DNA from 2 places in the Pseudoalteromonas sp. Isolate6 genome. Region 2 is predicted to be linked to the other one. Evidence: predicted binding sites of a transcription regulator. Region 2 holds the regulator's gene; the other holds the start of a gene.
What was found. The regulator ArgR, encoded in region 2, controls arginine synthesis, uptake and breakdown. The targets are predictions, from matches to a motif close to ANTGAATANNTATTCANT.
Positions count from the first base shown of each region.

Region 1: a site for ArgR is predicted at 2,665-2,682, ahead of L1D50_RS00705 (OadG family transporter subunit). Genes of this name have one in related genera too.

Region 1 covers NZ_JAKEVK010000003.1:32,142-36,358, forward strand. Annotated here, with positions in the region: gene alaS (alanine--tRNA ligase) at 1-216, shown strand, start outside; gene L1D50_RS00690 (aspartate kinase) at 224-1,447, shown strand; gene csrA (carbon storage regulator CsrA) at 1,538-1,723, shown strand; gene L1D50_RS00700 (YcxB family protein) at 1,798-2,310, opposite strand; gene L1D50_RS00705 (OadG family transporter subunit) at 2,751-2,999, shown strand; gene oadA (sodium-extruding oxaloacetate decarboxylase subunit alpha) at 3,012-4,217, shown strand, end outside.
Region 2 covers NZ_JAKEVK010000055.1:12,090-16,306, forward strand. Annotated here, with positions in the region: gene L1D50_RS10105 (hypothetical protein) at 1-1,263, opposite strand, end outside; gene L1D50_RS10110 (OB-fold-containig protein) at 1,347-1,958, opposite strand; gene argR (transcriptional regulator ArgR) at 2,362-2,829, opposite strand; gene mdh (malate dehydrogenase) at 3,071-4,003, shown strand; gene serA (phosphoglycerate dehydrogenase) at 4,067-4,217, opposite strand, start outside.

The DNA.
Region 1 (4,217 bases), on a different contig from region 2:
GTAGCGAATGGCGATAAAGTAAGCCTAATCGCTGGCGTAACAAAAGACTTAGTAGGTCAAGTTAAAGCAGGTGAGCTAGTTAATCACATGGCTTCTCAAGTCGGTGGTAAAGGTGGCGGTCGTCCTGATATGGCACAAGCTGGTGGCTCACAACCAGAAAACCTAGACGCAGCACTAAACAGTGTTCCAACTTGGTTAAATGAAGTAACGCAGTAATCAGCAAGTGGCGCTGATTGTACAAAAGTTTGGTGGCACCTCGGTGGGTTCGGTAGAGCGTATTGAGGCTGTTGCCGAACACGTTATCAAAACACAACAACAAGGCCACCAAGTGGTGGTCGTGTTGTCTGCAATGTCAGGCGAGACAAACCGTCTTATTTCCCTTGCCCAACAAATTGATGCACGTCCAAGTTCTCGTGAGCTAGATGTGTTGATCACCACTGGCGAACAAGTTTCTATCGCGTTATTGGCGATGGCCATCATTAAGCGTGGGCATTCTGCCGTGAGCTTACTTGCCGATCAGGTTGGTATTAAAACCGATAACATGTTCTCTAAAGCGCGGATCACGGAAATAGACACGACCCGCTTAAAGCAAGAGCTTGAGCATAACCGAATAACCATTATTGCCGGATTTCAAGGACGCGATGAAGAAGGCAATATCACCACGTTGGGGCGTGGTGGTACAGATACCTCAGCAGTTGAAATCGCAGGGGCTTTGCAAGCAGACGAATGTCAGATATATACTGATGTCGACGGTGTGTACACTACCGATCCACGAATAGAGCCAAATGCAAGGCGTTTATCACATATTACTTTTCCTGAGATGTTGGAGCTGGCAAGTGTTGGCGCTAAAGTTTTGCAGATCCGCTCGGTTGAAGCGGCCGGTCGATACAATGTACCACTGCGCGTACTTTCTTCGTTTTCTCCCGATAACGGCACCTTAATTAGCTATGAGGAAGGTAAGATGAAAAACACTAAAGTGGTCTCTGGGGTAGCGAGTGTCAAAGACGAAGCACTTATCCTAGTTAACAATGTCGATGCAAAACCTAGTAATCTTGCCAATATACTTTCGCTTCTTGGTGAGCATAATATTGAAGTCGATATGATTAACCATTTGAACCACAGTGAGAAAAAAATAGACTATGCTTTTACTGTGCACACAAATGATTGTATTCTGGCGGAAGAAGTTTTAGCGCAACATGCACAAAATTTAGGTGGCGCAACCGTAGAGGTTAATGCTAACGTGGCAAAAATCTCAGTGGTTGGCATCGGGATGAAATCTCATTCAGGTGTTGCTGGTCTCTTTTTTATGGCATTGGCCGAAGAAAATATTCACACTCTATTAGTATCCACATCAGAGATAAAAATCTCGGCACTGGTAGAAGAAAAATATTTAGAGCTAGCTGTTCGGGCTTTACATGCCAAATTCGGATTGGAAAGTACTGAGTAAAAGAAGTTTTTGCTTACTTTTCTAGGAACTTTTATTTAAAATGGATTTGACGCGGAATCTTTTAAATTTTGGAATAACAGGAGCAAGAGAATGCTAATACTAACTCGTCGAGTAGGTGAAACCCTGATGATTGGTGATGAAGTGACTGTAACAGTACTAGGTGTTAAAGGTAACCAAGTACGTATTGGTGTAAATGCGCCTAAAGATGTTTCAGTTCACCGTGAAGAAATTTACATGCGAATTCAGGCTGAAAAATCTAGCCCAGGCAATATGTAATTGACCAAATACTGAATTACGATGCTAGTTAACATGATTTAACTAGCAAAAAAACCCCGCGGCTGCGGGGTTTTTTATTTCTGGCTTTGCCCAGATAAAAAGGTAATTGCTTCTTCGCTAAGTCCAGATTTACTGATATAGCTCGGTTTATTTTGGTGAAACACCAAAAAACCTCTGTCTGTTTCGACGAGTTTATCTAAGTCGTCAAATGGGTAAGAAAATTCGGCATGTGTTGCCTTGGTACTAATGCCAGTTTTAGTGATTGAAACTTCAACGGTATTACCAGCTGCGCGAGAATATGCTTGCCTTATCACCCACCACGCTTTGCGATAATAGAAAGCAACGCATTCAACCACAGCTAGTAAAATAAGAAAGTTTCCGACGTAATGCTCTTGCAAACCGTAAATTGCAAACAGCCCCAACGCAATTAGCAGTACAAGGAGACCATATTTCGGTTTAACCGCAAGCCCATTAGCTTCAGATTCTTCAAAACACTCTCGATAGTAGGCTTTATCTAACTTAAATTGGCTTTGAAAAGATAAATTTTCATTTTGTTCAAGGGAGGGCATAGACGTTCGTTTTGGCAAAAATTTCCCCCTATTATACCCATCTGTATTGAAAAAGCTGTAATGCGAATAAATTGTTTGCAGCTGCCTTTTGCTACAACCAGCGAAATACGTGCTACACAGGGTGACGTTTACGTAAACGTTACGTTTTGGTCTGTCCAATTTACAATTTGCCTTGCGTAATCAAAAATCCATTCTATATTCATTAAAATCTCAGTATTAGTTGACGCTATTTTGAATATTTTTCATATTTATTACGTTAATTTTCTATATTTATTAGTACTTTCCTAGTTAACTCACTGATTATTTGTAAGTTAAGTGTTTTGGTAATACCAATTTACAATGGGCTTTACATTGGAACATTTTTTGTTATAAGGTGAATAAATATCTACAAAAAGTGAAGGTTTATACCAGTTCGTTAACATCGAATAGGAAAACCAAACAGCAAGTAAGGGGTAAAAATGGATATTGGAGCGCAGCTACTGCAAGCAGGAAATCTCATGCTGACCGGCATGGTTGGTGTTTTTGTTTTTCTGTCCATTTTGATTTTTGCGATGCGGCTGTTGGCCAACTTTGCTGCTCAATTTAAAGAAGTAGCGCCAAGTACCACAAGATCAAAAACAACCAGAGCAACATCGTCACAGGGTGTGCCGCAGGCACATATTGCAGCCATTAGTGCTGCCGTTGCAGCCTACAGAAAAAACAATTAATAGGGGTTTTGCATGTCACAGTTAAAGCTAACCGAATTAGTGCTGCGCGATGCGCATCAGTCATTACTCGCCACCAGAATGCGTTTGGAAGATATGCTTCCCATCGCTGAGAAGCTAGATAATATGGGCTATTGGTCTGTTGAATCGTGGGGGGGAGCAACCTTCGACTCGTGTATTCGCTATTTAGGCGAAGATCCATGGGAGCGGATCCGTGCACTGAAAGCTGCGATGCCGAAAACCAAACAGCAAATGCTACTGCGTGGTCAAAATTTATTGGGCTATCGTCATTATGCTGATGATGTTGTCGAGAAGTTTGTTGAACGTGCCCACCATAACGGGGTAGATGTATTCAGAATATTCGACGCAATGAACGATGTGCGCAACTTAGAAACGGCTATTAAAGCGGCCATTAAAGTGGGCGCGCATGCGCAGGGGACGATTTCGTACACCGTAAGCCCAGTTCATACGCTGGAAATGTGGCTCACGCAAGCTAAGCAGCTTGAAGACTTAGGCTGTCACTCTATTTGTATCAAGGACATGGCTGGGTTACTGAAACCCTATGATGCTGAAAAATTAATCTCTGGGCTTAAAGCGTCCGTCTCGATTCCTATCGCAATGCAGTGCCATGCAACCACAGGACTCAGCACCGCAACTTATCAAAAAGCCATAGATGCGGGTATTGATATGCTCGATACGGCGATTTCTTCGATGAGTATGACCTATGGCCATAGCGCAACAGAAACTATTGCGGCGATTGTGGAAGGCACAGAACGTGATACAGGGCTTGACTTACTTGAGCTTGAAGAGGTTGCAGCCTATTTCCGTGAAGTGAGAAAGAAATATGCCGCTTTTGAGGGCAGCTTAAAAGGGGTCGATGGTCGTATTCTATCTGCACAAGTGCCAGGTGGCATGTTAACCAATATGGAAAATCAACTTCGAGAGCAAGGTGCAGGTGACAAGCTTGACGCGGTACTAAAAGAAATTCCAAGTGTGCGTAAAGAGCTTGGCTATCTGCCGCTCGTAACACCAACCTCACAGATAGTTGGGACGCAAGCGGTATTAAACGTACTGACTGGTGAGCGATACAAGTCTATAACCAAAGAAACGGCTGGCGTGCTGAAAGGCGAATATGGAGCGACACCAGCGCAAGTCGACCAAGCTTTACAACAACGCGTGCTTGAAGGCGCAGAGCCTATTACTTGCCGTCCTGCCGACTTA
Region 2 (4,217 bases):
TCGGGCTTTAAATTCAGCAGCTTGTTCTTTGGCTTTAGCTGCTTCAATATCTTTAACCAACGCCTCTTCGGCTTCTGCTTGAGCAAGAATAATTTTCGCTTGCTTTTCTCGTTCAGCTTCTGCAATACATTGTACGTCTTTGATACGCTCCTGTTCTTCAGCAACGGTTTTCTCTACGGCAACACGTTCGCGTTGGACATCGGCGATTTCTTTTTGCTCGACTTCCAGTGCTTTGGCTTTTTGGATACGTAAAATTTCGGTTTCGCGTTCGCGCTCAATAATTTCTATCTGGCGAGAGCGTGTGACTTTTTCTTCTTCGATGCCGAGTAAGCGAAGGCGATTTTGCTCTGCAACATCGATTTCACGCTGTTTATTGTGTTCTGCAATTGCAATTGCTTCGTCCGCTTTGAGGCGTGCTTCTTCGGCTTTTAAGCGCTCTTCATGCTTAACACGTTCAGCTTCTGCGGCTTCGCGAGCGCGCACTGATTCGATTTCACGGCGCTGTCTTGCGCTAGCGTCTTCTTTTTGTCTCTCGACTTCTGCGGCTTTTTCAAATGCTGCTTGGTTTTGGTTGTCGATTTGCGCTTTTTCATCGCATTTAAGCTGGTTAGTTTCCACGTTTTGGCGTGAGGTTTTTTCGGTAATACGGCGAATACCTTCAGCATCAAGAATGTTATTTGGATCTAACTTGTCGATTGAGGTTTGTTCAAGATAGTCAATTGCGACATCCTCTAACGTATAGCCAGATAAATCTTGTCCAATCACTTCTTTAATAGAATCTCGGAACTCGTTACGATGTGTAAATAGCTCCTCAAAATTCATGCGCTTACCAACGGTTTTCAAGGCTTCGGAGAATTTTGCCTCAAATAATGCTTGTAAGGTTTCTGGTGCCGATGCACGTGCACAGCCAACTTGTTTCGCAACGCGTAGGATATCTTCTTTGTTCTCGTTTACGCGAATGTAAAAAGTGATGGCGATGTCAGCACGGATATTGTCTTTACAGATCAGGCCGCTATTTTCACGACGCTCCAATACCATGCGGTTAGTTGAAATATCCATGACTTCCATTTTATGGATCACAGGTAGCACAATACCGCCCGTTGTTGTGACATCAGGCTCATTTTTCATCTTGTTGATGATCAATGCCTGACCCTGTTCGACCTTGCGGTAGAACTTTCCAATCAGAAGTAGAATGGCAAAAATAATGACGATGGATATGCCCACGATTGCGAGCACCGGTCCGAGGTTGTTTAGAAATTCCATGTTTTTTCCTGCGTTGCGCTATGTTGTTTGAGTTGGTACTAGCTATGCCAACTCGTTCCTAAATTCCGTTATTTTCCGTACTATTACCAAGGTTTAGCCACAATCGTGTAGCTATGTGTAAGGGGGTCATGTTCGATAAGTAAGGCATTGTCTCCTAGTGTGAAAGTGTTTTCTTCGTCCGAGCGCACTTCGATAAGTTGCTCTGTTCCTTGAATATATACTCTGGCTTGACCAAACGTGTTGTTAACTCTTGATGTTGCAATAACGCATTCGAGCCCAACCAGCGCTTGCTTTGATGTGGTTTCTTGGCTTTCGAAAAAGCGTCGTAGTGGCCTTACAATGACGGCGGTTAGTGGTAATGCAACAACGAGGCTGGCAAGCATAAATACCGTGCCCATCAGGTAGTAAAAAATGCCATTACCCAGCAGGTAAGCAAAAAACTGTTGCACATAAATACTGGTAATCCAGCCTAGCGCGATGATTAAACTCAATGAAATACTCACTGGGACACCACCAAAAGCGACCTCCCAAAAAGAACCAGAGCTTGCGCCTTCGGCTTCAATATCAACATCGCCTTCTAAGATATCGATATCAGCAAAACCAAGTAAAGCAATTAACCAGAACAACAGCACAATCAGTAGTAGTGTTGAAAAAATAACAGTGGGAAACGTAAATGCAGTATTTAAAAATTCCATTGCTGTTCCTTAGTTCCTTGTATTTCCATTTTTTGCGGTAGGGGGCCTATCAATGTTATTAGGTGTCTCTAATTTGTCAGAGCGATTGAATCCCCGTTCCGTATCATAGGATAGTGAGATGATTGAGTAAAGAGAATAGCGAGCAGATCCAATGAGCTTAAATGCCGCCGAAAATAAGCTATAGAAGCTAATCAATCAGCTTAAAAAACTATCCACGCGTAATGAGAAAATCCCACCTTGCGTTTCTAAAGTTGCCACACACGGACATATTATGTCAAACATTTTTTGCTGTAAAGATAAGCAGTTTATTCTGTTTATTGTAATAGTGAGAAAGCGTAATTGCTCAGAGGAAAGTACCAGAGTAAGTGCTAACTTGTGAGTCAGCACTAATAAAAATAACAGACTAAACGTTATCGAACAGGGTTTTTACTTTGTCTAAAGTAATGTCGATTTCAGAGACTTTTGCAGGCGCAATGAAAATCGTGTCATCGCCAGCAATGGTACCTAATACGCCATCTGCGGTACCTAAAGAGTCAAGTAATCTTGCAATTAATTGTGCAGCCCCCGGGCTGGTTCGAATTATAATCATCATTTCGTTGTGCATAATATCAACGACTAACTGACGCAAAGGACTTTTTGCTGTCGGTACGCTCATTTCTGCGGGTAAACAGTAAACCATTTCTTGCTTAGCATTGCGTGTACGTACAGCACCAAACTTGCTCAGCATGCGCGACACTTTACTCTGACTGACATTGTCAAACCCTTGTTGTTTTAGAGCATCAACAATTTCGCCTTGAGAGCCAAAGTTTTCTTCTTTTAAAATGGCTTTAAATGCTTTGATAAGTGCTTCTTGTTTTTCTTGCGGCTGCATAGTCTGTCTTCTTTTACGGCTAATCTTTAAATTCTACACAAAACCACTAAGATTCCCAAATTTGCGCGACCAAAATGACAGTCGTAAAGCATAAATAGACAAAGTGTCGCGATCTTTACACTTTTATTTAAGACATTAGTCAAAAAATCTCGAAAATAACCGTGATTAATTTGTGTTTAACAGCGCTTTTCATTATCTTTACTGCACACTCAATTCCACCTTCAAATTATGGAGAATTCAAATGAAAGTTGCTGTATTAGGTGCCGCTGGCGGTATCGGTCAAGCTCTATCTTTATTGCTTAAAAATGGTCTTCCAGCTGGCTCTGAGTTAGCGCTTTATGACGTTGCACCTGTTGTACCTGGTGTTGCAGTTGACTTATCTCACATCCCAACTGCGGTAAAAGTAGCGGGTTATGGTAAAGACGACCTAGACCCAGCTCTTGCTGGTGCTGACGTAGTGCTTATCCCAGCTGGTATGCCTCGTAAGCCTGGTATGGACCGTGCTGACCTATTCAACGTTAACGCAGGTATCATCAAGACACTTGCTGAAGGTATCGTTAGAAACTGCCCTAAAGCACTTGTTGGTATCATCACAAACCCAGTAAATGGCACGGTACCAATCGTTGCTGAAGTGTTCAAAAAAGCAGGTACTTATGATCCAGCTCGCGTATTCGGTGTAACAACGCTTGACGTTATCCGCGCTGAAACTTTTATCGCAGAGCTTAAAGGTCTAGACGTTGCTGAAGTTAAGATCCCAGTAATTGGTGGTCACTCAGGTACTACAATTCTACCTCTACTTTCTCAAGTTGAAGGTGTTGAGTTCACTGACGAAGAAGTTGCTTCACTAACAACTCGTATCCAAAACGCGGGTACTGAAGTGGTTGAAGCTAAAGCGGGTGGCGGTTCAGCGACACTTTCAATGGGTGCAGCAGCAGCACGTTTCTGCTTCTCACTAGTGAAAGGCTTACAAGGTGAAGAAGTACTTGAGTACGCATACGTTGAAGGTAACACAGGCGACGCAACATTCTTTGCACAGCCAGTCATCCTTGGTAAAAACGGTGTAGAGAAGTTACTTCCTTACGGTGAGCTAAGCGCGTTTGAGCAAAAAGCAAAAGACGACATGCTAGCGACACTTGAAAAAGACATCAAAGAAGGTGTTGATTTCATGGCGTAAGCCAAATTGATACAAAAAACCAGTCGCTTCACAGTGACTGGTTTTTTTTATGCTTGATTCTTCTTAGTGAAGAATACGTGCTCTGATAGTGCCTTCAACCGCACTTAACTCTTTCAACGCCACTTCAGAGTGGTCACTATCGACGTCGATAACCACGTAACCAATAGATTCATCCGTTTGTAGGTATTGCGCCGCTATATTGATACCGTGCTGA